DNA from 4 places in the Streptomyces sp. NPDC048182 genome. Region 2 is predicted to be linked to each of the others. Evidence: riboswitches for the same ligand, from Rfam matches in the RefSeq annotation. Region 2 holds a riboswitch; each other region holds the start of a gene.

Region 1 (7,057 bases), on a different contig from region 2:
TGGGTGACGACGGCACCAACGACCTGCTGGTGTCGCAGGTGATCCGCACCGGCGAGCTGCAGGCGTGGTTCGTGGCCGAGCACCTGGTGGACACCCCGCTGGTGCGGGCCTGACCGCCGCGCCGCTTGACCCTGCCGTTGGCGGCAGGGTCGCAGGATCGGCGCATGGACACCAGCAGCGCGCCGCACAGCGGCCGGATCGTCGTGGTCACCGGGGCCGGCACCGGGATCGGCCGGGCCACCGCACGGGCCTTCGCCGCGGAAGGGGCCTCGGTGCTCGCCGTCGGCCGCCGGGAGGGGAAGCTCCGGGAGACCGCCGACGGCCACCCGGGCATCACCCCGCTGGCCGCCGACCTCACCGCCGAGGGGGAGCCCGAGCGGATCGTGCGCGCCGCGCGGGAGCGGTACGGGCGCCTGGACGTGCTGGTCAACAACGCGGGCATCGTGCGTGGCGGCCGGCTCGACACCCTCGACCCCGAGGCGCTCGCCCCGCTGCTCGCCACCAACCTGATCGCCCCCGTGCTGCTGACGCAGGCCGCGCTGCCCCTGCTGGCCGAGGGCGGCGGGGTGGTCGTCAACGTGAGCACCGCGGTGGGGCAGCGCGGCTGGCCCGGCAGCGCCGTCTACGCGGCGGGCAAGGCCGCGCTGGAGACGCTGACCCGGAGCTGGGCGGTCGAACTGGCGCCGCGCGGGGTGCGCGTGGTGGCCGTCGCGCCGGGCGCGATCGACACGCCGATCGGGGAGCACCAGGGCCTCACCCCGGAGCGCCGGGCGGCCGTGCGGGAGTGGCAGCTGGCGCACACCCCGCTCGGGCGGATCGGCCGACCCGAGGAGGTGGCCTGGGCGATCACCGGGCTCGCGGCGCCGGGCGCGTCGTTCGTCACCGGCGTCGTGCTTCCGGTGGACGGCGGCGCGGTGGTGGCGTGACAGGATCGGCGCCGGAGGTGGGGCCGGTGCGGATCGGCGAGCTGGCGGGGGCGACCGGGACGACGCCGCGAGCGCTGCGCCACTACGAGCAGGCGGGGCTGATCGCCGCCGAGCGGGCGGGCAACGGCTACCGGGTCTACGGCGAGGGTGCCGTGACCCGGGTCCGCAACATCCGCCGGCTGCTCGCGGCCGGTCTCACCCTGGAGGACGTGCGGGTGTTCCTGCCCTGCCTGGACGGTGACGTGGCCGCGGGGCCGCCGTCCGAACGGGGGCTGCGGGTCGCGCGGGAGCGGCTGGCGGTCCTCGAGGAGCGCGTGGCCGCCCAGACCGAGGCCCGCGACCGGCTGGCGGCGGCCCTGCGGGAGGGCACCGGCGGGGTCTCGAAGGCCGTCTAGCGGCCCAGGGCCTTGGCCAGTTCGTCCTTGGTCATCTTGGAGCGGCCGTCGATGCCGCGCTGCTTGGCCTCGTTGTAGAGCTGGTCGCGCGTGGGGCCCTTGGGACCGGTGCGGTTGCCCGAGCGCTGGCCGCCGCGCTGGTACGCCGACTTCGGGTCCTGCGTGGAGGACTTGCTGGCGGTGCGGGACTCCCCGGCGCGGGCGCGCTGCTTGTTGACGGTGCGCGCGGCGATCTCCTCGGCCCGCTTCTCGCCGGCGCCGCGCTCCTTGCTGCTCTCCTTGATCTTCTCGTACTGACGCTCACGCTTGGGGCTGGAACCGGCGGGCATGGCTCGTCCTCTCCTCGTCGCTCGAAGGCCCTCGAAGACCCTCGTCGCTCAAAGACGGGGACGACGGGTGCCCGGTCCGCCGGGGTCCATGCCCGCCGCGCCGCACCGGCTCGGTCAGCGGTCGCCCGCCAGGTCGGCCTCGTCGCGCAGCGGCTCGGCGGGGGCGGCCACCGGCCGGGGCCGGCGCCAGGGGGTCGGGCCCGGCCGGGACACGGTCCGCCACCAGGGGTCGGTGGGCAGTTCGCCGGCGGGTTCGAAGGGCGCGCCGGGCCGGGGGGTCGCCACGGCCTGGCCCGCCTCCTCGCCGGCGTCCCGGGTCCACTCCCCCGGCTCGGCCCAGGGGTGCGGGGCCAGGTTGAAGGTGCCCCAGTGGATCGGCAGCAGGGCCCCGGCGGGCCGGCCGCCCTGGAGGTCGAGGTGGGCCCGTACGCCCTCCTCGGGCGTCATGTGGATGTCCGGCCAGAACTCCGAGTAGGCCCCGATCTGGATCATCGTCGCGTCGAACGGGCCGTGCGCGGCGCTGATGTCCCGGAAGCCGTCGAAGTAGCCGGTGTCGCCGCTGTGGAAGACGCGGTGCCGCTCGCCGGCGACGACCCACGAGGCCCACAGGGTGTGCTGGGTGTTGCGCAGGCCGCGCCCGCAGAAGTGGCGGGCCGGGGTGGCGGTCAGGGTGAGGCCGCCGACGCGTGTCGACTCGTGCCAGTCCAGCTCGCGCAGCCGCCCGGCGGACACGCCCCAGCGCTCCAGGTGGGCGCCGACGCCCAGCGGCACGGCGAACAGGGTGTCGGTGCCGGCCAGCGCCTTGATGGTGGGCAGGTCCAGGTGGTCGTAGTGGTCGTGCGAGATGACGACGACGTCGACCGGGCCGAGGGCGGCCAGCGGCACGGGGGCCGGGTGCAGCCGCTTCGGGCCGGCGAACGGGAAGGGGGAGCAGCGCTCGCCCCAGACCGGGTCGAAGAGCACCCGCTGCCCGTCGATCTCGGCGAGCACGCTGGAGTGCCCCATCCAGGTGAGCCGCAGCCCGGTGGCCGGCGGGCGGGCTAGGTCGGCGAGGGTGGTGGCGTGCACCGGGACCGTGCCGGTCGGGGCGCGGTGGGAGCGCGCCTCCTTCTCGAAGTAGATCCTCGCGAACTCACGTGCCGAACCGGAGGGCCTGGTGCGGGCCTCGCCGCCGGGGTTCTGGAAGACACCGTCGCTGAAATGCGGCGACCTGCGGATCCGCGCCAGGCGCGCACCGCTCGGGTCCGCGCCGAAGGCCGCGGGGCGCAGTGCGCGGAGCCCGGGGTTCAGGGAACGGGGACCGGCCACGGTGCCTCCAGGTGCAGGGATGGAGCTTTCATTATGGTCGTCTCATGTGACGACGACGGCACCCGGTGCCGGGGTGCCGTCCGTGCAGGGTGGCCGCCCGCGAGCCGGCGCGCCCCGGTCACCGAGGCACCCGCCCCCTCCAACCCTCAGGCCACCGCCGTGATCCGCGTCCGGATGTCGGCCGGCGACAGCGTGCCCTTCGCCGTCACGTGGTCCCCCGACGACTGGCCCCGCAGCCGGCGCCCGATCCACGGCACCAGGTACTCCCGCGCCCACTGCACGTCGTCCCGCCGCACGTGCAGCGCGGCGCGCTGCGGCAGCGCCGGCCAGGGCTGGTCGGGGTCGGCCGGGACGGGCAGGCCGAGCACCTGGCCCGCGCGCAGCGCCACCCGGGTGTGGCCCTCGGCGGACAGGTGGAGCCGGTCCAGGTCCCAGGCCCTGCGGTCCTGGACGCCGCGCAGCGACCACAGGTCGAGCACCGGGCACCCGTAGCGGTCGGCGACGGCCCGCACATGTCCGTTGTAGGTGGCGATCTTGCCGCGCAGATGCTTCAGCACGGGCACGCCCCGAGTGTCGAACCCGGTCGTCACCAGCACCCGGCCGGCCGTCGCGGTCAGCGCCGCCACCGCCCGCTCGAAGCGCTCGGCGACCTCGTCCGGGTCGGTGCCGGGCCGGATGATGTCGTTGCCGCCGGCGCAGAAGGAGACCAGGTCCGGTGCGAGGGCGACGGCACGGGGCACCTGCTCGGCCACGACCTGGTCGAGGAGCCGGCCGCGCACCGCGAGGTTGGTGTAGGTGAAGTCGCCCTCGGGCCGCCGGTCGGCGAGCAGGACGGCGAACCGGTCCGCCCAGCCGACCGGCGACCCGTCGGGGCCCTGGTCGCCGACGCCTTCGGTGAAGCTGTCCCCCAGCGCCACGTACGACCCGATCACTGCTTCGCTGTCACTCTTCGAATCGTCTGCCACGTCGGCCCATGATTCACCTCGGAATGTGACCTACGCGACCGTAGGCGGGGCTTGACGAACGGTGAGAAAGGCCACGCCTAAAGTGTTGGCCAATTCAGGAATAACACCGAAGGCCGGACCCGGGGATCGTGGGTCCGGCCTTCGGTGGCGTGGCGGCGGCGTCAGAGAGAGACGCCGTGGGCGCGCAGGTAGGCGACCGGGTCGACGTCGGAGCCGTAGTCCGGCGTCGTGCGGATCTCGAAGTGCAGGTGCGGTCCGGTCACGTTGCCGGTGGCGCCGGAGAGGCCGACCTGCTGGCCCGCGGTCACGGCCTGGCCGGCCAAGACGGACAGCGCGGACAGGTGGGCGTACTGGGCGTAGTGGCCGTCGGCGAGCTTGATGACGACCTGGTTGCCGTACGCGCCGCCCCAGCCGGCGGAGACGACGGTGCCCGCGCCGACGGCCTTCAGGGAGGTACCGGTCGGGACGACGAAGTCGGTGCCGGTGTGGTAGCCGCTGGACCACATGCTGCCGGCCTGGTGGTACGGGGTGCCGATGGTGGCGCCGGCCACGGGGGCGGTGAAGCCGGTGGCGGCGGGCTCGGCCTTCGCTGCGGCCGGCTCGGCCTTGGCGGCGGGCTTCGCCGGCTTCGCGGCTGCGGGCTCGGCCTTGCCTGTGGCCTGCTCGCCGAGGGTGAGCTTCAGACCCGGGCGGATCAGCGACGGGTTGCCGCCGATGGCGTCGCGGTTGTTGTCGTACAGCTTCTTCCAGCCGCCGGACACGTGCTGCGCACGGGCGATCCCGGACAGGGAGTCGCCGCTCTTCACCGTGTAGGTGTGCGCCGTGGCGGCCTTGGCGGGAGCGGGGGCCGCGTGCGCGCCGGCGGCGCCCATCAGCGGGAGCGCGATCGCGGCGCTGCCGGTTCCGGCGACGGCGGCGATGGTGCGGGTGAGGCGGTTGGCCTTGGGACGGCGGTGCTTACCCTTCGCGGGCATGACGAATTCCTCTCCGGCGCCTGCGAGGTGAGCTGTCGGGTGCGGACTGGAGATGCCCGGCCGCGCGGAATGCGCGGCTTTACCCCTAGCCGTTCCGGGAACCGGAACAGGCGGTCTTACCTGTGGGTCCCCCGCTCCTGCCATGGACGGGTGCTTGACGATTTCTGGCTCCGGGCGGCGGCAGGATTGGGCGTCCGTCCGGATCGGAGGTGAACGTAAGTGACGGGGACCCGAGCCGACAAGTGCCGTCTTGATCCTTTATCGGAATTCCTCGTCACCCTGCGTCGATTCGGAAAGCGGGATTTCCCGCAAAGGGCCATAGGAATTACCTGAATTACGTGAACATGACGAGGCACGCACCGTCACGGTTATGACGCTCCTCACGCACCGCCGCACGTCGGACGGGGGGTGTCGTATCGTCGAGCCGTGACTTCATCCAGCCGTAACGTGACCGAGCACGCCCCGTCGGCCGAGCCCGAGCTGACCGGCGTACGCAATTTCCGTGACGTCGGCGGGCTGCCGGCGGCCGACGGGCGCCGAGTGCGGCACGGCGTGCTGTTCCGCAGTGGTCACCTCGCGCACGCGACCGCCGAGGACGCGGCGTTCCTCGCCTCGCTGGACCTGCACACGGTCTTCGACTTCCGCAACGCCGCCGACCAGAAGCTGGAGGGCCCGGACGTCGAGCTGCCGGGCGTGCGGAACGTCAACCTGCCGCTGAGCGACCCGGCCGACGGCGCCGAGTTCTGGAAGATGGTCCGCGACGGCGACCTCGACCAGCTGCGCGCCATCCTCGCCGACGGCAAGGGCGCCGCCCGGATGACCGCCTCCTACCGCTCGATCATCAAGGACCGCACCGCCGAGCACTCCCGGGTGCTGCACGCCCTGGCCGAGGACAGCGTCCCCGCCCTGATGCACTGCGCGGCCGGCAAGGACCGCGCGGGCCTGTCGGTCGCCGTGACCCTGCTCGCCCTGGGCGTGGAGCGCGAGGCCATCGTCGAGGACTACCTGAAGTCCAACGCCACGCACCGCCGTTACAAGGTGCAGCGCGGCTCCTCCTCCGCCTCGGCCTGGTCGCCCGAGGTCATGGAGCTGCTCAACCCGCTCTTCGACGCCCGCGCCGAGTACCTGGCGGCGGCCTTCGAGACGGTCGAGGAGACGTGGGGCGACGTCGACACCTACCTGGAGCGCGGGCTCGGCCTCACCCCGGAGACCCGGGAGCGGCTGCGCTCCCGGATGCTGGCGGACTGAGCCGCCCGCCCGGCTACTTGGCGCCCACCTCGAACAGCAGGAAGAGGAAGGCGCCGAAGACGTGGCCCAGGGCGATGTAGATGAGCAGCCGGACCCACAGGGCCCGCGGGAACTTCTCCTGCATGTCTCTCATGGCGTCTCCCCCAGGCACAGCGCGGTGGTCGGGCTCTGCAGCAGCGTGTGGACGAACAGCAGGTCGCACCCGTCGGCGTCCAGCGCGGCGATCCGGTGCGGGGTGAGCGAGTCGAAGTGCGCGCTGTCGCCAGGACCGAGGCGGTGCACGCTGTCGCCGAGCGCCAGCCGGAGCCGGCCGCGCAGCACGTGCAGCCACTCCTCGCCGGGGTGCACCCGCACGATGTCGCCCTGGGAGCCCTGGGAGTCGTGCGGCACGTGGACCCGCAGCGCCTGCATGCCGCGCCCCGACCCGCCGGCCCGGCGGTACGTCCAGCCGCCGGCGACCGTCGGCTCCATGTCGGCGCCGCGCACCACGGCCTCCCGCTCGGGAGCCGTCTCGCCGAGCAGGTCGGAGACGGTGGTGCCGTAGACGCGGGCGAGGGCGAGCAGCATCGGCAGCGAGGGCTGGCGCTGCCCGGTCTCCAGGCGGGAGAGGTGGGCCGGCGACAGCCCGGCGGCGCGGGCCGCGGCCTCCAGGGTGAGGGCGGCCCGGCGCCGCAGGGCGCGCAGCTGCGGCGCCATGACGGACTCGATGGAAGTCATGCCTCCATTGCAGCCCGGGCTTGCCTTTTGGGCAATCTTCTTGCCTCACAGGCAAAAGCGTCAGCGGTTGGCCACCGCCTGCTTGACCAGCGTCTTCCCGAAGTCCCACATCAGCCCGCCCCCAGTGTGCGCGTCCTCCATCACCTCGGTGAAGGCGTCCACGAACCGGTCCACGTCGTCGGCGTCGACGGTCAG
Region 2 (7,057 bases):
ACCGCGAAGGGCAGCTCGGTGACGACCAGGCCCTTGCGGCGGGCCGTGACCGTCTCCACCGTCACCGTGGCGCGGATCCTGAAGGTGCCGCGGCCGGTCGCGTAGGCGTCCCGGACGCCGGGCAGGCCGACGATCCGGCCGCCGGTGGGCAGGTCGGGGCCCGGCACGTGCTTCATCAGGGCTTCGAGGTCGGCGTTCGGGTACCGGATCAGGTGCCGGGCGGCGGCGATGACCTCGCGCAGGTTGTGCGGCGGCATGTTCGTCGCCATGCCGACGGCGATCCCGGAAGAGCCGTTGACCAGCAGGTTCGGGAAGGCGGCGGGCAGGGCGACCGGCTCCCGCTCCTGGCCGTCGTAGTTGGGCCCGAAGTCGACGGTGTCCTCGTCGATGGAGTCCGTCATCAGGCTGGTCGCCTCGGCCATCCGGCACTCGGTGTACCGCATGGCGGCCGGCGGGTCGTCGTTGCCCAGCGAGCCGAAGTTGCCGTGGCCGTCGACCAGGGGCACGCGCATGGAGAACGGCTGGGCCATGCGCACCAGGGCGTCGTAGATCGACGCGTCGCCGTGCGGGTGCAGCTTGCCCATCACCTCGCCGACGACACGGGCGCACTTCACGTAGCCGCGCTCGGGGCGCAGGCCCATCTCGCTCATCTGGTAGACGATGCGGCGGTGCACCGGCTTCAGGCCGTCGCGGGCGTCCGGCAGGGCGCGCGAGTAGATGACCGAGTACGCGTACTCGAGGAAGGAGCCCTGCATCTCGTCGACGACGTCGATGTCGAGGATCTTCTCCTCGTACGGGTCGTCGGACGGCGGGGTCTTCGTACTACGGCGGGCCATCGCTGCCGGCTCCTTGCTGAAGCGTGGACGGTGATCTGACGCGGACCATTGTGGCCCGCGGCACTGACAGCGACCGACCGGGACCCGGCGCGCGCTGCCCGCAGGGTACCGACCCACCGGGCCGATTCTCGCTGTGGGCGTAGCCGCCACGGGAACGGCGCCGGTGGCCCGCACGCTTGCATACAGTGGCGGGAGCGGCGGGAATGCGGCACTTCCGCGCCACCCGGCACCAAGATTCCGCGATCGAAGGGACGTACATGCCCATGGGTCACACGGCCACAGCCCAGGCCGGCTCCGGCGGCCTGACAGCGACCGAGCACCGCCTGGCCAACGGCCTGCGCGTGGTGCTCTCCGAGGACCACCTGACCCCCGTCGCGGCGGTGTGCCTCTGGTACGACGTCGGCTCCCGCCACGAGGTCAAGGGGCGCACCGGCCTGGCTCACCTCTTCGAGCACCTGATGTTCCAGGGCTCCGCCCAGGTCAAGGGCAACGGCCACTTCGAGCTGGTGCAGGGCGCCGGCGGCTCGCTGAACGGCACCACCAGCTTCGAGCGCACCAACTACTTCGAGACCATGCCCGCCCACCAGCTGGAGCTGGCGCTCTGGCTGGAGGCCGACCGCATGGGCTCCCTGCTGGCCGCCCTGGACGAGGAGTCCATGGAGAACCAGCGGGACGTGGTGAAGAACGAGCGCCGCCAGCGCTACGACAACGTGCCCTACGGCACGGCGTTCGAGAAGCTGACCGCCCTCGCCTACCCGGCGGGCCACCCCTACCACCACACGCCGATCGGCTCGATGGCCGACCTGGACGCGGCGACCCTGGAGGACGCCCGCGCCTTCTTCCGCACGTACTACGCGCCGAACAACGCGGTGCTGTCGGTCGTCGGCGACATCGACCCCGAGCGGACGCTCGCCTGGATCGAGAAGTACTTCGGCTCCATCGCCTCCCACGACGGCAAGCCCGCCCCCCGGGACGGCTCCCTGCCGGACGTCATGGGCGAGGAGCTGCGCGAGGTCGTCGAGGAGGAGGTCCCGGCGCGCGCGCTGATGGCGGCCTACCGCCTGCCCGAGGACGGCACGCGCGCGTGCGACGCGGCCGACCTGGCGCTCACCGTGCTCGGCGGCGGCGAGTCCTCGCGCCTGTACAACCGCCTGGTGCGGCGCGACCGCACCGCCGTCGCGGCCGGCTTCGGCCTGCTGCGGCTGGCCGGCGCGCCCTCGCTCGGCTGGCTGGACGTGAAGACCTCCGGCGACGTGGAGGTGCCGGTCATCGAGGCCGCCATCGACGAGGAACTGGCCCGGTTCGCCGAGGAGGGCCCGACGGCCGAGGAGATGGAGCGCGCCCAGGCCCAGTTGGAGCGCGAGTGGCTGGACCGGCTCGGCACGGTCGCGGGCCGCGCCGACGAACTGTGCCGGTACGCCGTGCTGTTCGGCGACCCGCAGCTCGCCCTCACCGCCGTGCAGCGGGTCCTGGAGGTGAGCGCCGAGGAGGTCAAGGAGGCCGCCCGGGCCCGCCTGCGCCCGGACAACCGCGCGGTGCTGGTCTACGAGCCCACCGCGCCCCAGACCGCCGAAGGCGACGAGAACGAGGAGGCGGCCAAGTGACCGACCTGGCCACCATGGAATTCCACGGGCAGCCGCAGGCCGGCGAGCCCAAGCCGTGGGCCTTCCCGGCCCCCGAGCGCGGCAGCCTGGACAACGGTCTCACCGTGCTGCGCTGCCACCGCCCCGGCCAGCAGGTCGTCGCCGTCGAGGTGTCCCTGGACGCCCCGCTGGACGCCGAGCCGGCCGGCCTGGACGGCGTCGCGACCATCATGGCGCGCGCCTTCTCCGAGGGCACCGACAAGCACAGCGCCGAGGACTTCGCCGCCGAGCTGGAGCGCTGCGGCGCCACCCTCGACGCGCACGCCGACCACCCCGGCGTCCGGCTCAGCCTGGAGGTGCCCGCCTCCCGCCTGGAGAAGGCCCTCGGCCTGCTCGCCGACGCGCTCAGGGCGCCCGCCTTCGCCGACAGCGAGGTCGAACGCCTGGTGCGCAACCGGCTGGACGAGATCCCGCACGAGCTGGCCAACCCCTCGCGCCGCGCCGCCAAGGAGCTGTCCCGGCAGCTCTTCCCGGCCGACGCCCGCATGTCCCGCCCCCGGCAGGGCTCCGAGGAGACCGTCGCGGCCATCGACGCGGGCGCGGTGCGCGCCTTCTACGAGCGCCACGTGCGCCCCGCCACGGCCACCGCCGTGGTCGTCGGCGACCTCACCGGGCTGGACCTCGACGCGCTGCTCGCGGACACCCTGGGCGCCTGGACCGGCTCCGCCGCCGAGCCGCGGCCGGTGCCGCCGGTCACCGCCGACGACACCGGCCGCGTCGTCATCGTGGACCGCCCCGGCGCCGTCCAGACGCAGCTGCTCATCGGGCGCACCGGACCCGACCGGCACGACCGGGTCTGGCCCGCGCAGGTGCTCGGCACCTACTGCCTGGGCGGCACCCTCACCTCCCGCCTGGACCGCGTCCTGCGCGAGGAGAAGGGCTACACCTACGGCGTCCGCGCCTTCGGGCAGGTGCTGCGCTCCGCGCCCGACGGCACCGGCGCCGCGATGCTCGCCATCAGCGGGTCCTTCGACACCCCCAACACCGGGCCGGCGCTGGCCGATCTGTGGACCGTGCTGCGCACCCTGGCCGACGGCGGCCTCACCGACGCCGAGCGCGACATCGCGGTGCAGAACCTGGTGGGCGTGGCGCCGCTGAAGTACGAGACCGCGGCGGCCGTGGCGAGCACCCTGGCCGACCAGGTCGAGCAGCACCTGCCCGACGACTACCAGGCGGCGCTCTACCGCCAACTCGCCGCCACCGGCACGGTGGAGGCCACCGCCGCCGTGGTCAGCGCCTTCCCGGTGGACCGGCTCGTCACGGTCCTGGTGGGCGACGCGGCGCAGATCAAGGCGCCCGTCGAGGCGCTCGGCATCGGCGAAGTGACCGTGGTGGCCGCCGAGTAGCGGCACGCGCGCGCGGCAGGCCCCCGCACGGCCCTGGTACGGAAACGTCACCAGGGCCGTGCTGTGTCCGAATTGGGGAGAGACTGCCTCTCTGTGCTGTGGTGTGCGCAACAAAACCGGTGTTGCGTTTGAGAATTGAACACAGCCGCGTTTAGCGTCATCCGGGCTGTTCGTCAGGCAGTGCGCCGCACCCGCGGCACCGGACAGCCATCGCCGAGTCCCCGTACGGCGCGAGCCAGGGGAGCCGGGGACCCATCGCAGTCCCTGGGGTGAATCGGACGCCCGCGCGCGAGCGAGGGGGCCCGTAGGAGACCTTCCTGCTCCGAACCCGTCAGCTAACCCGGTAGGCGAGAGGGAAGGAAAGGACGAGCCTCTTGGCGTTCACGCGCGCCACCGGGAAGCACCGCCGGCCCAGCCGGATGCAGCGCACCACCGCCCGTGCCGCGAGCGTCGCGGCCCTCACCGCCACCGGCGTCGTCGGCACCCTGGCCGCCCCGGCGCTGGCCGCCCAGGCCGAGCCCGCGCCGGAGACGACCGGCCTCACCCCCGTCATCACCATCGGCGACTCGATAGCCGATCAGATCGACGCCCAGGCCGCCGCCCAGGAGCAGGCCGCCGCGGACGAGGCCGCCCGCAAGGCCGCCGAAGAGGCCGCGCGCGAGCGGGCCGCCGAGGCGGCCAAGGAGGCCCACGAGGCCAAGGAGCGGGCCGCCCGCGCCGCCGAGCGCAAGCGCCTCGACACCTTCGTCGCGCCGATCAGCGGCTCCTACGTCTCCACCGGCTACCAGTCCAGCAGCTCGCTGTGGTCCTCCGGCAGCCACACCGGCATCGACTTCCACGCCGCGAGCGGCACCACGGTGCACGCCGTCGGCACCGGCACGGTCGTCACGACCGGCTGGGGCGGGGCGTACGGCAATCAAGTCGTGATCAAGATGCATGACGGCACGTACACCCAGTACGGGCATCTGTCGTCCATCAACGTCTCGGTCGGCCAGTCGGTCACCCCCGGCCAGCAGATCGCGCTGTCCGGCAACACCGGCAACACCACCGGACCGCACCTGCACTTCGAGGCCCGCACCGGTCCGGAGTACGGCTCGGACATGGACCCGGTCGCCTACCTCCGCTCGCACGGCGTCCACGTCTGAAAAACATCCCCGAATTCCGGTCGGCGGTCGGAAAGAACGCCGAATTGGCCTAGAGTCTTGACCCAGAGTCGCTGAGGACGCGTCCGTCGTCGGCGTTTCACGGGGATTAAGGCGGAGGTCGGCCATGCGAATTCCGGCGCACTCGGTGTGCGCGGCGATCCGGGACGACATCGTCGCCGGGGTGCACCCGCGCGGCAGCCGCCTCACCGAGGAACTGCTCGCCCGCCGCTACGGCGTCTCCCGCGTCCCCGTCCGCGAGGCGCTGCGCACCCTGGAGGCCGAGGGCTTCGTGGTGACCCGGCGGCACGCGGGCGCCTGCGTCGCGGAGCCCAGCGAGCAGGAGGCCGCCGACCTCCTGGAGGCCCGCGCCCTGCTGGAGCCGCTCGGCGCGGGGCGGGCCGCCCGACGCCGCAGCGAGGCCCACCTGAAGGTGCTGCGCGGACTGGTCCGCCTCGGCCAGGAGCGGGCCGGCCAGGGCGGGTCCGAGGACCTGCGCGCCCTGGGCGGCTGGTTCCACGAGACCCTGGCCCAGGCCGCCGGCAGCCCCTCCCTGACCGCGCTGCTCACCCAGCTGCGCCACAAGATCGCCTGGCTCTACGTCGTCGACGTGCCGGCCGGCGCGGTGCAGTGCTGGGCGGAGCACGGCGCGATCGTCGACGCGGTGACCCGCGGGGACGGGGAGCGGGCGCGGATGCTGATGGCGCTGCACGCCGAGCGCTCGGCGCCGGCCCACCGGCTGCGGGTGAGGAGAATGCAACCTGCCGTAAACACACCGAGCGCGGGGAATTAACACGGGCGCCGTATACAAGAGGGGAATTCCCGGCGGGATCTCGAAAGGGGAGTTTGGGAGGATTTCCCTTTGACCGGGGGTGCTTCTCGTAACGGGAAAGGCCGGCCCGCGCCCTCGAAATGAGGGCGCGGCCCGGCCCACGCGAAATGCCCGCAGTGGCGTCGGGTCGCGGTGTCAGACGGTCTCGGGAAGCTCCTCGAGGCCCTCCGCGACCAGCTTCGCCAGCCGCTCCAGGGCGGCGTCGGCGCCCTCGGCGTCCGAGGCCAGGACGATCTCCTCGCCGCCCTGCGCGCCCAGGCCGAGGACGGCCAGCATGGAGGCCGCGTTGACGGGGTTGCCGTCCGCCTTGGCGATGGTCACCGGGACCCCGGTGGCCGTGGCGGCCCGGACGAAGATGGAGGCGGGGCGGGCGTGGAGACCCTCGGCCCAGCCGACGTTGACGCGGCGCTCAGCCATGTGATGCTGCCCTTCGAGTGGTGCAGGGTTGACCTGGTGCAGGGTTGTCTAGACCAGTTTCCCACATCGCGCGGCATGCGCGAGCCGTACGCTGGGGCGCATGCAGACCTCGCCGGACCGGCACGCGTATCCCGCCCACTGGGAGGCCGACGTGGTGCTGCGCGACGGCGGCACCGCGCGCGTGCGGCCGATCACGGTCGACGACGCCGAGCGCCTGGTCAGCTTCTACGAGCAGGTCTCCGACGAGTCGAAGTACTACCGCTTCTTCGCGCCCTACCCCCGGCTCTCCGCCAAGGACGTGCACCGCTTCACCCACCACGACTTCGTGGACCGGGTCGGTCTCGCCGTCACGGTCGGCGGCGAGTTCATCGCCACCGTGCGCTACGACCGGATCGGCCCCGGCGGCACCCCCGCCTCCGCGCCGGCCGACGAGGCCGAGGTCGCGTTCCTGGTCCAGGACGCCCACCAGGGGCGCGGGGTCGCCTCCGCGCTCCTGGAGCACATCGCCGCCGTCGCCCGGGAGCGCGGCATCCGCCGCTTCGCCGCCGAGGTGCTGCCCGCCAACACCAAGATGATCAAGGTGTTCATGGACGCCGGGTACACCCAGAAGCGCAGCTTCGAGGACGGCGTGGTGCGCCTGGAGTTCGACCTGGAGCCCACCGACCGCTCGCTCGCCGTGCAGTACGCGCGCGAGCAGCGCGCCGAGGCGCGGTCCGTGCAGCGGCTGCTCCAGCCCGGCTCCGTCGCGGTCGTCGGCGCCGGACGCGCGCCGGGCGGCGTCGGCCGCAGCGTGCTCGGCAACATCCTGGACGCCGGCTACACCGGCCGGCTGCACGCCGTG
Region 3 (7,057 bases), on a different contig from region 2:
CCGGTGCGCAGGGAGGCCCCGTTGACCGTCATGTGGGCGAGCTGCTGGGCGGCCGTCCAGTACATGGTGGAGAAGGGCGGTTCGGAGACGACGTGGCCGTTGACGGCGACGGTGATGCGGAGGTCGTAGCCGCCGGGCTCGACCTGCACGGGGTCGGTGTCGTCCAGGTAGGGCAGCAGTTCGTGGGTGCGCGCGGGCGGGGCCACCCGGGCCTCGTCCAGGGCGTCGAGCGGGGTGATCCAGGCCGACACCGAGGTGGCGAAGGACTTGCCGAGGAACGGGCCGAGGGGCACGTACTCCCAGGCCTGGACGTCCCGGGCCGACCAGTCGTTGAGCAGACACAGGCCGAAGACGTGCTCGCGGAAGTCGCCGAGGGCCACCGGACGCCCCCGCTCGGAGGGCGTGCCCACCACGAAGCCGACCTCGGCCTCGATGTCGAGGCGGACGGAGGGGCCGAAGACCGGGGCGGCGTCGGCGGGTGCCTTGCGCTGGCCCGACGGGCGGACGACGTCGGTGCCCGAGACGACGACCGTGCCGGAGCGGCCGTGGTAGCCGATGGGGAGGTGCTTCCAGTTGGGGGTGAGGGAGTCCTCGGCGTCGGGGCGGAAGATCTGGCCGACGTTGCGGGCGTGGTTCTCGGAGGCGTAGAAGTCGACGTAGTCGGCGACCTCGAAGGGCAGGTGCAGCTCCACCGAGGACAGCGGGTGGAAGAGCGGCTCGATGGCCTCGCGGTGGGCGGGCACCGTCACCCAGGCGGTCAGCGCGCGCCGCACGTCCGACCAGGTGGTGCGGCCGGCCGCGAGGAGCGGGTTGAGGGTGGGCCGGGCGAGCAGGGTGACGTAGGGCGAGCCGAGCGCGTGGGCGGCGGCGCCGGCGTCCAGGACGTGGTCGCCGAGCCGGACACCGACCGTCCGCTCCGGCGAGCCGGGCAGGGAGAACACGCCGTACGGAAGGTTGTGCGGGCCGAAGGGGTCGCCCTCGGGGACGTCGAAGGGGGGCATCGGGTGCTGCCTCTCTCTCGTGCTCGCCGTGCGCCACGTGATCCGTGGCCGCGCCACACGTTACGGGTGGGACGACGGTCTTGGGCAGTGCCCGAGGAGGTGACGCACCCGGCGGGAGAGGGCGGACGCCGGTCCGGCGCACCGGCCGCCGGGCACCGTCGCCGGCGGCGTGCCGGCCTCGGCGCGCAAGCGGCCAGGAGCGCGCAGGAGCGGGCATGATCGTGCGGGCCAGGACCCGGCTCGTACGGCCGCCCGGACGTCCGCGTACTTCCGTGTGCGGAAGCGGTCGCGGCCCGTTCCGGCGGGGGCGGTGTCCGTATTCTCTGATCATGGACCGCACCCCTCCGTACTCCCTCGTCGCCACCGACCTCGACGGCACCCTGCTGCGCGGCGACGACACCGTCTCCGAACGGTCGCTGGCCGCGCTCGGGAGGGTGGCCGAGGCGGGCGGGCTGCACCTGGTGGTGACCGGGCGTCCGGCGCCCCGGGTCCGGCCCCTGCTCGACCGGCTCGGCTGCACGGGGCTCGCGGTGTGCGGACAGGGCGCGCAGGTGTACGACGCCGGCGCGCACCGGCTGCTGTGGTCGGCCGTGCTCGACCGGGAACTGGCCGAGACCGCGCTCGGCAAGATCGAGGCCGAGGTGGGCCAGGTGTACGCCGCGGTCGACCAGGACGGCGTCCACGGGCTGACGCTCGTCGAGCCCGGCTACCGGATGCCCCACCCGACGCTGCCCGCGGTGCGGGTCGGCCGGCGCGACGATCTGTGGTCCGCCCCCATCAGCAAGGTGCTGCTGCGCCACCCCTGCCTGCCGGACGACGAGTTGGCGGCGACCGCCAGGTCGGTGGTCGGCTCGCTCGCGACGGTCACCATGTCCGGCCCCGGCACCGTGGAGCTTCAGCCGTGCGGCGTCACCAAGGCCACCGGCCTGGCGCTGGCCGCCGAGCGGCTGGGCGTGGACCGGCGGCGGACGATCGCCTTCGGCGACATGCCCAACGACGTGCCCATGTTCCAGTGGGCGGCCCACGGCGTCGCCATGGCCGCCGCCCACCCGGAGCTGAAGGCGGTCGCCGACGAGGTCACCACGACGAACGAGGACGACGGCGTGGCCGTCGTCCTCGAGCGGGTCTTCAGTGAGCGTCTGCTCAGTAGGCGCTGAAGACGTTGTCGATGGAGCCGTAGCGGTGGGCCGCGTAGTTGCAGGCGGCGGTGATGTTGGCGACCGGGTCGTAGGAGTTCCAGGACGTGCCGGCGACGTGGTACGTCTGGAAGGTCGGGTCGATCACCTGGAGCAGGCCCTTGGACGGGGTGCCGTTGATGGCGTTGATGTCCCAGTTGTTGATGGCCAGCGGGTTGCCGGACGACTCGCGGATGACGTTGCGGTGGATGCCGTCGTAGGTGCCGGGGATGCCGTGCTGGGCCATCACGGCGAGCGACTCGCGGATCCAGCCGTCGAGGTTGTTCGGGTAGGCCACCGACGCGGTGGTGGCCGTCTTGGCGGCCGGGGTGGCGGCGGAGGCGGTGGCGGCTCCGACGATCGGCATGGCGAGCACGGCGACGCCGGTGCCGGCCAGGGCGAGCTTGCGGGCAAGGCGGGTCCGACGGTTCTGACCGTTGGCAGACATGGTGTGTCCCTCTCCTTACGCCTGCGAGGTGAGCTGTCGGGTTCGGGCGGGGAGGTGCCCGGCCGGGCCCTGACGGGCACGGCTTCACCCCGAGCCGCTCCGGCGATGACCGGGCGCGGCGACTTACCTGGGTCCCCCGCTCCTGCCGGCGAGTGTCGAGTGGATGTGAGTGCGTCGGGCGGTGGCAGGATTCGGCGTCCGCCTGACAGGCCGGGAACGTATGCGAGAGCACATGTCCGAAACAAGTGCAGGAATCACCCAAAGGCCCTGTTGACCTTGAACTGGGGTATTTGGTGGACTTGATCCTTTGCGTACGCCAAGGGTCAACTCGCTTACGGGTCAAGGCCGGGCGCGGCGGAGGGGCGGCTGGCCGCCCGGTCCGGCCGAGTGAGCCAACTCACGGGCGGTCACGAGAGCCGCAAAACAGGCATACATCCCAACTAGTCGCCAATCGGCCGGAGGTGGCGGACATCCGCTCGGTGGCGGGATCTCGACCCCCGGGGATGTCGGTCGATGTCTGCTCATATGCCTTGATCAAAAACATACCGCGCATGATCCGATACCGACCGGCCTGTAACGGTGGGCGCTGGCGGTGATCGAAACGTGACCGGATACGCTGACTTGAGTGGTGGCAGCGACCTATCGACAAGCCGGGTAATCGCCAGAAGACACCAGCAGACAGGAGACCCCTCGTGACCGTCGTCGGGCCGTTCGGGCTGAGCGTGCGGGACCAGGCTCTGGAGGCCGATGTCCAGGCCGGGTTGGTGGCTGTCGAGGAAGGGTTGCTCGAGGCAACCAAAAGCGAGGTCCCCTTCATCACCGAGGCCGCCCAGCACCTGGTGCGCGCCGGCGGCAAGCGGTTCCGCCCCCTGCTGGTGATGCTCGCGGCCCAGTTCGGCGACCCCTACGCGCCCGGCGTGGTGCCCTCCGCCGTGGTCGTGGAGCTGACCCACCTCGCGACGCTGTACCACGACGACGTGATGGACGAGGCCGCCGTGCGGCGCGGCGTGGCCAGCGCGAACACCCGCTGGGGCAACTCCGTCGCGGTGCTCACCGGAGACTTCCTCTTCGCCCGCGCCTCGCAGATCCTCGCCGACCTCGGGCCCGAGGCGGTCCGGGTGCAGGCCGTGGCGTTCGAGCGGCTGGTCACCGGCCAGATCCTGGAGACCGCGGGGCCGCAGGACGGCCGTGACCCGGTCGACCACTACCTGGACGTGCTCGGCGGCAAGACCGGCTCACTGGTCGCCGTCTCCTGCCGGTTCGGCGCGATGATGTCGGGCGCGGACGAGACGGTCGTGGACGTGCTCACCCAGTACGGCGAGCGGCTCGGCGTCGCCTTCCAGCTCGCGGACGACGTCCTGGACATCGCCTCCGACTCCGACGAGTCCGGCAAGACGCCCGGCACCGACCTGCGCGAGGGCATCCCGACCCTGCCGGTGCTGCGGCTGCGCGAGCGGGCCGAGCGGCTCGGTCTCGCCGAGGACCGCGCGCTGTGCGAGCTGCTGGACTCCGACCTCACCGACGACGCCCGGCACGCCGAGGCGCTGCGCCTGCTGCGCGCGCACCCCGCCCTGGAGCAGGCCCGGCGGGACACCGTCCGCTACGCCAGCGACGCCCGCTCCGCGCTGGCCCCGCTGCGGGACTGCGACGCCAAGACCGCGCTGGTGGAGCTGTGCGACGCGGTGGTCCACCGGGCCGGCTGAGCCCTTCGCTTTCCTGCCCCGCGCGCCGTCCCCTACCTCCCGCCGGGTAGGTGACGGCGCGTCGCGTCATACCCCAGGAGTACGCGGAGCCCGCGCAGTTGGCTCCGCGGGGTGACGCATCCTCGGCGCCGATTTGGTCAGATGGACACCACGGAAAAACACCACTCCTCACCGATTCGGGTGAGAATGGCGGCTCACGGGTGGACCCGTGCGCGTTCGCGGAACAGCCGCCGCCGACGACGGAGGTAGGGCAGACATGGCACCGTTCGATTCCCACGACGACCACGACCACAGCACGGGCGCGAGCGACGAGGACCGAGGCGCGCGGCGGCGCAAGGCCACGCGGTACGTGGTGCCGGTCGCGGTGCTGGGGGTGGCGGCCGCCACGATCGGCCTGGTCCCCGCGCTCGCCGACTCCGGTGACCCCGACCTCCCCGAGGTCACCGCGCAGCAGCTCATCGAGAAGATCGCCGCCTCCGACGTGCAGCAGCTGTCGGGCACCGTGCGCATCAGCACCGACCTCGGCCTGCCGGACCTCGGTGGCCTCGCCGACGGCATGCTCTCCGGCGGCCCCTCCGCGGGCGGCGCCGGCTCGGCGGCCGACCCCTCGGCCAAGCTCACCGAGCTGGTGTCGGGCACCCACACCCTGCGCGTCGCGGCCGACGGCCCCGACCGGCAGAAGCTCTCCCTGCTGGAGAACGCCGCCGAGTACAGCCTGATCCACGACGGCAAGGACGTCTGGGGCTACGACAGCGCGTCCAACGAGGTCTTCCACTCCACCGCTCCTGACCAGAAGGGCGCCGCCCGCCCGGAGAAGGAGGCACCGGCCACGCCGAAGGACCTCACCGAGCAGGCCCTCAAGGCCGTCGACGGCACCACCTCCGTCAAGGTCGACGGCACGGCGCAGGTGGCGGGGCGCGACGCCTACCGGCTGGTGATCAAGCCCGAGCAGAAGGGCTCCACGGTCGGCGCCATCAGCGTGGCCGTGGACGCGAAGACCGGGCTGCCCCTGAAGTTCACGCTGACCCCGGCGAGCGGCGGCGCCGCCGTCGTGGACGCCGGTTTCACCAAGGTCAGCTTCGACCGTCCGGCGGCCTCGACGTTCGACTTCACCCCGCCGAAGGGCGCGAAGGTGACCGAGGCCGACGAGGCACCGGCCAAGGGCCCCGGGGCTCCCAAGCTCCCCGAGGCACCCAAGCTCCCCGAGCACCACGCGCCGACCCCGGGCGCCCCCGGCGGTGACCTGGACGGGCTGAAGGTCATAGGCAAGGGATGGAACGCGATCGCCACCGCCGACACCGGCGGCCAGGGTCTCCCCGGCGCCGGCGCCGGCGCGGGCGGCGACCTCGGCGGCTTCCTGGGCTCCCTCGGCGACCAGGTCAAGGGCGACTTCGGCTCGGGCACGGTGTTCAAGACCCGCCTGGTCAACGCCCTGATCACGGACGACGGCAAGCTCTATGCAGGCATGGTCACCAAGGAGGCCCTGATCAAGGCGGCCGACGCCGCGCAGTAGCCGTCCCGCGGGCCGCGCGGGAGGCCGTGGGCAGGACCAGAGAAGGGGACCCGATGGACGGACCGTCCGCCACGGACGCCGGACACCCGCGTGCCGGACACCCGGGCGTCGCGGACACGGGCGGCGGGGACCCGGGCGAGGCCGTCATCGCCACCAGCGCCCTCACCAAGCGCTACCGCGGTGGGCAGCTCGCCGTCGACGGCCTCGACCTCACGGTCCCGGCGGGCAGCGTCTTCGGCTTCCTCGGCCCCAATGGCTCCGGCAAGACCACCACCATCCGCATGCTGATGGGCCTGATCGAGCCGACCTCGGGCACGGCCCGGGTCCTCGGCAGGCCGATGCCGCGCGCCGCCCGCACCGTCCTGCCCCAGGTCGGCGCGCTGATCGAGGGCCCGGCGCTGTACGGCTTCCTGTCCGGCCGCGACAACCTCCTGCGCTACGACGCCGCCGATCCGACCGCCGACCCCCGCACCCGGCGCGCCCGCGTCGGAGCGGCCCTGGACCGGGTGGGCCTCACGGCCGCGGCCGGCAAGAAGGCCAAGGCGTACTCGCTCGGGATGAAGCAGCGGCTCGGTCTGGCGGCGGCCCTGCTCCAGCCGCGCCGCCTGCTCGTGCTGGACGAGCCGACCAACGGTCTCGACCCGCAGGGCATGCGGGAGATCCGGGCCTTGGTGCGCGAGTTGGCCTCCGACGGGACGACCGTCTTCCTCTCCTCCCACCTGCTGGACGAGATCGAACAGGTCTGCACGCACGCCGCGGTGATGGCCCGAGGCCGGCTGCTCGCCCAGGGGTCGGTGGCGGACCTGGCGGCCGGGGCGCGCGGCCGGCTGGTGGTGACCACCCCGGACACGGGGGAGGCGGCCCGGATCCTGAAGGAGCGGGGTGCCGTCGATGTGACGCCCTCCGAGGGCCGGGTCACCGCCGAGCCCCCGGAGGGGGACCTCGCCGAGGTGACCGCGGCGCTGGTCGGGGCCGGGGTCCGGGTCCGGGGCCTCGGGGTGGAACGGGTCTCGCTGGAGGACGCGTTCGTGGCGCTGACGGGGGAGGGCTTCGATGTCGCGGGCTGAGACGCGGGCCGGTACGGAGGCGCCGGGGGCCGCGGCGGAGTCCACGGCGGCCGACGCGGTCGCCGCCGGGCCGGCCGCGGCGAAGGGTGCCGGCGCGGTGGCCGGTGCCGGGCGGCCGGTGAGCCCGCTGTGGTCGCTCGGGCTGCTGCG
Region 4 (7,057 bases), on a different contig from region 2:
TACGGCGCGGGCGAGCTGCGCCGCTCCCTCTCCAAGCGCGCCTTCACCGCGGCCGTGCGCCGGCTGCTGCCCGCGGTGACACCGGACGACCTGGTGCCGGCCCCGGCGGGCGTGCGGGCCCAGGCGGTCCTCGCGGACGGCACCCTGGTCGACGACTTCCTCCTGAAGGAGGGCCCCCGCACGGTCCACGTCCTCAACGCCCCCTCCCCGGCGGCCACGGCGGCCCTGCCCATCGGCCGGGAGGTGGGCCACCGGGCGCTCGCCGCGCTGGGCCGGGCGTGACGGGCCCTGCCGGGCGGGTGGGCGAGGGGGCGGCGGGAGTACGCGTGGGCGGGGCGCCCCGGCCGCGGGTGGGCGGCGTCCCCGGAACGCGGGCGGCCGGGGCGCGGGCGTCCCGAACACGGACGGCCGGGACACCCGGGGCTCGCCCGGCCGGAGCGGCAGGCACGACCGACATGCGGACGCCCGACGCGGCCGAAGCACCGGGGCTCCGCCCGGTCGGGGCGACCGTCGGGCTCCGCTCGGTCGCAGCGACCAGGGTCCGGGCCGGAGCGACCAGGGTCCAGGCCGGCACAGCGACCGGCATACGCGCAGCCGACGCGGCCGGGAACCGAGACGCCGACGCGACCCGAGCGCGGGCGGCCCACGCGGCCGGAATCCGGGCCCCCCGGGCGACCCGAGCGCAGGCGCCCGGCGTGCGGGCGGCCGGGGTGGTGGCGGGAGGCGTGGGTACGGCGGGGCGCGCGGTGGTGGCCCGTAAAATCGAGGGCATCGTGTCTGAGATCCCCAACCCCTCCGAGGCCCCGCGGCCCAGCGCCCCCGGCAGCCCGGGCGCCGTCCCGACCACCCCGTCCGACGCCGGGCGGGGCGACCTGCGGCACACCCGTGCCAAGGGCGAGCCCCGTTTCCCCGACGGCCCCCGGGCGGACCCGGCCGGCTCGCACTTCGAGCGGCGGATCCGCAGCTTCCAGCCCCGGCGCAGCCGGGTGACCGCCGGGCAGGCGGATGCCCTGCAGCGGCTGTGGCCGACGTGGGGCCTGGACATCGACGGGCAGCGGGTGCTCGACCTCGCCGAGCTGTTCGGCGACGACCGGCCCGTCGTGCTGGAGATCGGCTTCGGCATGGGCGAGGCCACCGCGCGGATGGCCGCCGACGACCCGGGGACCAACATCCTCGGCGTGGACGTGCACACCCCCGGCCAGGGCAACCTCCTCGGTCTCGCCGAGCGGAACGGCCTGTCCAACATCCGGGTGGCCAACGGCGACGCGATCATCCTGCTGCGCGAGATGCTCACCCCCGACTCCCTCGCCGGGCTCCGCGTCTACTTCCCCGACCCGTGGCCGAAGGCGCGGCACCACAAGCGCCGCCTGATCCAGCCGGAGTTCCTCACCCTGGCCGCCTCCCGGCTGGCGCCCGGCGCGGTGCTGCACTGCGCCACCGACTGGGAGCCGTACGCGGAGCAGATGCTGGAGGTCCTCACCGCCCACCCCGGCTTCGCCAACACGCGGGCGGACGGCGGCTTCGCGCCGCGCCCCGCGCACCGCCCGCAGACCCGTTTCGAGGGCCAGGGACTGGACAAGGGTCATGTGGTGAACGACCTGCTCTTCCGCCGCGTCCCGCACGGCGCACCCGGTTAGGGCCGCGCCGTGGCCACCCCGCCCCCGTACCCGGCCGCGTTCCCGGCCCCGCCGCACCGGCATCCGCACTGGTGGCAGCGAACCTGGGTGCGCTACGGCGCCCTGGTCGTCCTGCTCGCCCTGTCGGGGCTGGTGATCCTCGCCCTGGTGCGCGAGCAGACCGGCACGCGGGGCTTCCTGGTGGGGCTCGGCCTCGCGGTGCTGCCGGTGCCGCTCCTGGTCGCCGCCTTCCGCTGGCTGGACCGGGTCGACCCGGGGCCCTGGCGCAACCTGCTGTTCGCCTTCGCCTGGGGCGCGTGCGCGGCGGCGCTGATAGCCATCGTCGCCAACAGCTTCGCCACCCGGTGGATAGCGACGGCCACCGCCGACCCGGCGAGCGCGGACACGCTCGGCGCCACCGTGATAGCGCCGGTGGTCGAGGAGTCCGCCAAGGCCACCGCCGTACTGCTGGTGTTCCTGTTCCGCAGACGCGACTTCAGCGGCATCGTGGACGGCGTGGTGATAGCCGGGGTCACCGCCACCGGCTTCGCCTTCACCGAGAACATCCTCTACCTGGGCACCGCCTTCGGCACCGACCAGGTCACCGGCGGCCGGGGCATGGCCTCGGTCACCGCGGCGACGTTCTTCGTCCGCATCGTCATGTCGCCGTTCGCGCACCCGCTGTTCACCGTGCTCACCGGCATCGGCTTCGGCGCCGCCGCCCTGCTCGCCGACCGCCAGCACGTGCGCCGCGCGCTGCTCCCGGCGGCCGGGCTGCTGCTCGCGATGGGCCTGCACGCGCTGTGGAACGGTTCCGGCTCGCTCGGCCAGTACGGCTTCTTCGCGGTGTACACCGCCTTCATGGTGCCCGTCTTCGGCCTGCTGAGCTGGCTGGTCATCTGGTCGCGCCAGCGCGAGCTGGCCACCGTCCGCGCCGAGCTGCCCGCCTACGCGCTGGCCGGCTGGCTGGCCCCCGCGGAGCCCTTCGTGCTCGGCTCGCTGCGGGCCCGCCGCCTCGCCCGGCGCCACGCCCGCGAGCACGCCGGACGGGGCGCGGCCCGGGCCGTCGGCCAGTACGAGGCGTACGCCACCTCGCTGGCCTTCCTGCGCCGCCGCGGGCGCCTGGGCCGGGCGGGCGCCGACTTCGTGCCCCGCGAGCGGGAGCTGCTCGACGCCCTGTGGAGCCGCCGGGCGGTGGCCCGCCCCGCCCTGGACCACGCGGCCCGCACGACGGCCCGGCCGCTGCCGGTACCGGCCCGGGTGCCGCCGGGGACGGTGTACGGACCGGCGTACGGCTACGGTCACCCGGTGCCGCAGCAGAGCCCGCACCCGCAGCCCTACCCGTACCCGGCGTACAACCCCTACCGGTCGTAGCCGCCCGGCAGGCTCAGGCGGACGCCTCCGTCAGCCGCCCGGCCTCCTCCTCCGTCAGCTCCAGCTCCGCCACCCCGAGCAGCGCGGGAAGCTGCTCCACCGACCGCGCGGACGCGATCGGCGCCGCCACCGTCGGCCGCCCCGCGAGCCAGGCGAGGGCGACCGTGGCCACCGGCACGTCGTGGGCGCGGGCGACGTCGTCCAGCGCCGTCAGCACCCGCTGCCCGCGCTCGGACTCCAGGTGCTTGGCCGCGCCCTCCGCGCGCGGGCTGTCGACCTGGGCGCCGGGCCGGTACTTGCCGGTGAGGAAGCCGGCGGCCAGCGCGAAGTACGGCACGGCGGCCAGGCCCGCGCGTTCGGCGAGGGCGCTCAGCTCGCCCTCGTAGGTGTCCCGGGAGACCAGGTTGTACTGCGGCTGGAGGGCGACGTAGCGGGCCAGGCCCTCACGCTCGGAGAAGGCCAGCGACTCCGCGAGCCGCTCGGCGGAGATGTTGGAGGCGGCGATCTGCCGCACCTTGCCGGCCCGCACCAGCTCGTCCAGGGCGCCGATGATCTCCTCGACCGGCACCTCGGGCTTGTCGAAGTGCGTGTAGTAGAGGTCGATGTGGTCGGTGCCGAGGCGGCGCAGCGAGGCGTCGGCGGCGGCCTTGATGTTGCCGGCGGTCAGGCCCTGGAAGTCGGGGTGCTGACTGACCTTGGTGGCGATGACGACGTCGTCGCGCCGGCCGCGCGCCGCGAGCCACTCGCCGATCAGCGTCTCCGACTCGCCGCCGGAGTTCCCCTCGGCGAAGGCGGAGTAGGAGTCGGCGGTGTCGACGAAGTTGCCGCCGGCGGCCGTGTAGGCGTCCAGGACGGCGAAGGTGGCGTCCCGGTCGGCGGTCCAGCCGAAGACGTTGCCGCCGAGGGCGAGCGGGAAGACCTCGAGGTCGGAGGAGCCGAGCTTGCGCAGTGAAGTCATACCCCGTGACAACGAGCGGACCGGGGCGGGGCATTCCGCCCCGGCCCGGTCAGGGGGCCGGACGGGTCAGGGGGTGAGGCCCTTGTCGTGCAGCCAGGGCATCGGGTCGATGCCGCTGCCGCCGCCCGGGTGGACCTCCAGGTGGAGGTGGGGCCCGGTGACGTTGCCGGTGGCGCCGACGCGGCCGATGACCTCGCCGGTGGACACCTGCTGGCCGACGCTGACGTTGATGGACGACTGGTGGCAGTACCAGAGCTCGGTGCCGTCCTCCAGGGTGAGGACGGTCTTGTAGCCGTAGGCGCCGGCCCAGCCGGCCGAGGTGATCGTGCCGCCGTGCACGGCCTTGAGCAGCGTGCCGGTGGGCGCGGCGAAGTCCAGGCCGGTGTGGTGGCCGGAGGACCAGTAGGCGCCGGCCTGCCCGAAGGTGGAGGTGATCGTGTAGGACGAGGTCGGCAGCGTGTACTGCTTGGCGAGCTTGGCCAGCCGCTCGGCCTCGGCCTTCTTCGCCGCCTCCTCGGCCGCCTGCTTCTTCGCGGCGGTGGCCTTGGCCTCGGCCTCCTTCTCGGCCTTGGCGGCGGCCTCGGCGGCCTGCTTCTCGGCCTTCGCCGCGGCCTCGGCGGCGGCGCGGCTCTCGGCCTGGTCCTCCTGCTGCGCGGCCTGCGCCATGATGCGGGCGCGCAGCACCTCGCCGGCGTCGGCGGCGCTCCGCGGGGCGTCCTCGGAGGCGGAGGCGGAGACGGCGGTCGTGGCGTCCGCACCGACCGCCCCTGCCGTGCCGATGCTGCTGAGCGGGGCGGCGGCCGGCTGGTCGTCCGGGGCGTCGTCGCCGGGGAGCAGGGCGCCGACCGAGGCGGGCAGGTCCGGCAGGTCGTGCAGGCCGGGGAGGTCGGGCAGGGAGATCTCCACCGGCGGCTTGCCGGTCTGCGCGCTGGCCATGCCGCCCGCGCCGACGGCGGCGATGACGCCGACGCCGAGGACGGTGGAGCTGCGGGCGAGGCCGCCGCGCTGCTTGGCGACGCGGTGCCGGCCGCGTATCGGGCGGATCGAGTCCTCGGTGGGGTTCCACTCGCCGAAGGAGTCCGGCTCGGGTCCGAAGGCGGTGAGGGTGTCGCTCTCGTGCGGGGCAGGCATCTGCGGGACAGGCATCTGCTGGACCGGCACATGCGGGGCCACGGGGGCAGGGCGGTTGGACGCCACGCGGGCGCGCTCCTTTCCTTCCTTCCGCCTACCGGGTTAGCTGACGGGTTCGGAGCAGGAAGGTCTCCTACGCGCGTATACCTGCCGTGTCGCCACGGCGTGACACCCGCGATTCACCCCAAGGTGGTGGTTCCCCGGTTCCCTTGCGGGATTCGGCGCGTGCGCACGGAGCCGCCTTCTGTGACGGCTGGGACGACCGCGCTGCGTTATCGAACGTTAATAGACCCGGGCCGGTGATTCCAAGCCGTTCCCGTGGATCGGTGCGGAATCCGTCGCGGACGATCGCCCCAGGGCCGGTGAAATCCGGGCGAGTTGCCCGTCCCGCCGGTCAAGTCGGCGGTCATTACTCACTTGACGGAGCGTCAGCCGCTGTGCGCAGGGCGGTCGTCCCCTCACTCCTGGTAGCAGCACGGTTTAGGGACGCCGTACGGCGAGCAGCGCCATGTCGTCGGCCATGCCGCCCCCGGAGTGCCGGCGCACGTCCCGCGCGAGGGCGCGCAGCAGGTCCGCAGGGTGCCGGAACACCCGGCCGGTCAGCCGCGCGTGGGGGTCGTAGAACTCGCCCCGGGCGTCGCGGGCCTCCGACAGCCCGTCGGTGTACAGCAGCAGGGTGGCCCCGCCGGGGAAGGGGGCCTCCTCGGCCCGGTCGGGCCACACCCCCAGCTCGCCCATGCCCAGCGGCAGCGCCGCCTCCCGGGCGGGCAGCGGGCGCAGGGTGCCGTCGCCGTAGAGCAGCAGCGGCGGCGGGTGGCCGCGGTTGACGAGGCGGACGACGCCGTCGCCGTGCGGGAGTTCGGCGAGCACGGCGGTGGTGAAGCCCTCGAAGGCGTCGAGCCCGTCCCGCCGGGTGCCCTCGCGGGCCAGCGCCCGTTCCAGGCGGTGCGCGACCGCCTCCAGGGTGGCCTCCTGCTCGGCGGCCTCCCGGAACGCCCCGATCACCACGGACACGGCGGCCACCGCGCCCATGCCCTTGCCGCGCACGTCCCCGACCAGCAGCCGCACGCCCCGCGCGCTGTCCTGCACCGCGTACAGGTCGCCGCCGATGAACGCGTCGGCCTGCGCGGCCTCGTAACTGGCGGCGATCTCGAACCCGCCGATCCGGCTCGCCGGCTGCGGCAGCACCGCGCGCTGGGCGGCCTCGGCGATCTCCCGGGTGGAGGCGAGCCGCTCGTCGGTGCGCCGCACGAAGGCGTTGACCAGCACGGCGAGGACGGCGACCGTCGCGATGGTGATCAGCTCGGTGATCGAGTCGACGTAGTGGATGACGCCGAGGGAGGTCTGCAGGGCGATCACCACGGCGACGACGGCGGCGCCGGTGAGGACGGTGCCGCGCCGGGAGTAGAGCGGGGCGGCGATCAGGGGGGCGGCCGTGTAGAAGGGGCCCGCGGTGAAGTAGCGCGGGGTGAGGAGGTCGTACACGACGGCGAGGACGATCAAGAGGACGGGGAGGGCGCGGACGAGGCGGTGACCGGCCGCCGCGCGACGGCGGGCGGCGCGCAGCGCACGAGGTGCCGGCGGGACCTCGTCACCGAGCCCGGGGTCGGGCACGGGATCGCCGGGGAGCCGGCCGCCGGCCCGGGCGTCCGGCCCCTCGTCGTCCATGCCCTTCAGGCTCCCCGGTGCGGGGGCGGGGGGCGAGTCGCGTGGGCCGGACGGGGGATGGTCGTACGGGAGGTGGTCGTACGGGAGGTAGTCGTACGGCGGGGAAACACCGAAGGCCGGGAGCCAGCTGAACTGGTTCCCGGCCCTCGGCCAGAGTAGCGGGGACAGGATTTGAACCTGCGACCTCTGGGTTATGAGCCCAGCGAGCTACCGAGCTGCTCCACCCCGCGTCGGTGTGTCACCACCATACGTCATGCGGCGGGTGGATTGCACATCGGTTCAGCCGGGGCGGTGCGCGCCGGTCACTCCG

What was found. A riboswitch is a leader RNA that binds a small molecule or an ion and turns the genes downstream of it on or off. The one in region 2 is predicted to bind cyclic di-AMP.
Region 1: it holds a riboswitch for cyclic di-AMP, as region 2 does, so the genes downstream of both, ACGFZL_RS18415 (peptidoglycan DD-metalloendopeptidase family protein) here and ACGFZL_RS27710 (M23 family metallopeptidase) in region 2, are expected to answer to the same signal.
Region 3: it holds a riboswitch for cyclic di-AMP, as region 2 does, so the genes downstream of both, ACGFZL_RS06645 (transglycosylase SLT domain-containing protein) here and ACGFZL_RS27710 (M23 family metallopeptidase) in region 2, are expected to answer to the same signal.
Region 4: it holds a riboswitch for cyclic di-AMP, as region 2 does, so the genes downstream of both, ACGFZL_RS05870 (peptidoglycan DD-metalloendopeptidase family protein) here and ACGFZL_RS27710 (M23 family metallopeptidase) in region 2, are expected to answer to the same signal.

The regions. Positions count from the first base shown of each region.
Region 1 covers NZ_JBIDAQ010000008.1:240,814-247,870, reverse strand. The annotation lists gene ACGFZL_RS18445 (Dps family protein) at 1-113, shown strand, start outside; gene ACGFZL_RS18440 (SDR family NAD(P)-dependent oxidoreductase) at 165-926, shown strand; gene ACGFZL_RS18435 (MerR family transcriptional regulator) at 953-1,321, shown strand; gene ACGFZL_RS18430 (plasmid stabilization protein) at 1,318-1,650, opposite strand; gene ACGFZL_RS18425 (MBL fold metallo-hydrolase) at 1,765-2,958, opposite strand; gene ACGFZL_RS18420 (SGNH/GDSL hydrolase family protein) at 3,105-3,890, opposite strand; gene ACGFZL_RS18415 (peptidoglycan DD-metalloendopeptidase family protein) at 4,085-4,897, opposite strand; cyclic di-AMP (ydaO/yuaA leader) riboswitch at 4,902-5,060, opposite strand; gene ACGFZL_RS18410 (tyrosine-protein phosphatase) at 5,345-6,145, shown strand; gene ACGFZL_RS18405 (DUF6126 family protein) at 6,159-6,278, opposite strand; gene ACGFZL_RS18400 (helix-turn-helix domain-containing protein) at 6,275-6,862, opposite strand; gene ACGFZL_RS18395 (aspartate aminotransferase family protein) at 6,923-7,057, opposite strand, start outside.
Region 2 covers NZ_JBIDAQ010000017.1:65,703-72,759, reverse strand. The annotation lists gene ACGFZL_RS27725 (DNA topoisomerase (ATP-hydrolyzing) subunit A) at 1-836, opposite strand, end outside; gene ACGFZL_RS27720 (M16 family metallopeptidase) at 1,094-2,440, shown strand; gene ACGFZL_RS27715 (pitrilysin family protein) at 2,437-3,825, shown strand; cyclic di-AMP (ydaO/yuaA leader) riboswitch at 4,027-4,190, shown strand; gene ACGFZL_RS27710 (M23 family metallopeptidase) at 4,200-4,970, shown strand; gene ACGFZL_RS27705 (GntR family transcriptional regulator) at 5,095-5,760, shown strand; gene ACGFZL_RS27700 (HPr family phosphocarrier protein) at 5,935-6,216, opposite strand; gene ACGFZL_RS27695 (GNAT family N-acetyltransferase) at 6,317-7,057, shown strand, end outside.
Region 3 covers NZ_JBIDAQ010000003.1:137,280-144,336, forward strand. The annotation lists gene fahA (fumarylacetoacetase) at 1-1,001, opposite strand, end outside; gene ACGFZL_RS06640 (HAD family hydrolase) at 1,331-2,158, shown strand; gene ACGFZL_RS06645 (transglycosylase SLT domain-containing protein) at 2,145-2,624, opposite strand; cyclic di-AMP (ydaO/yuaA leader) riboswitch at 2,629-2,785, opposite strand; gene ACGFZL_RS06650 (polyprenyl synthetase family protein) at 3,317-4,327, shown strand; gene ACGFZL_RS06655 (outer membrane lipoprotein carrier protein LolA) at 4,584-5,840, shown strand; gene ACGFZL_RS06660 (ABC transporter ATP-binding protein) at 5,894-6,907, shown strand; gene ACGFZL_RS06665 (ABC transporter permease) at 6,894-7,057, shown strand, end outside.
Region 4 covers NZ_JBIDAQ010000002.1:593,769-600,825, reverse strand. The annotation lists gene lhgO (L-2-hydroxyglutarate oxidase) at 1-282, shown strand, start outside; gene trmB (tRNA (guanosine(46)-N7)-methyltransferase TrmB) at 873-1,637, shown strand; gene ACGFZL_RS05880 (PrsW family intramembrane metalloprotease) at 1,647-2,990, shown strand; gene ACGFZL_RS05875 (aldo/keto reductase) at 3,004-3,948, opposite strand; gene ACGFZL_RS05870 (peptidoglycan DD-metalloendopeptidase family protein) at 4,015-5,145, opposite strand; cyclic di-AMP (ydaO/yuaA leader) riboswitch at 5,157-5,313, opposite strand; gene ACGFZL_RS05865 (PP2C family protein-serine/threonine phosphatase) at 5,560-6,747, opposite strand; tRNA gene ACGFZL_RS05860 (tRNA-Met) at 6,904-6,977, opposite strand; gene ACGFZL_RS05855 (dihydrofolate reductase family protein) at 7,050-7,057, opposite strand, start outside.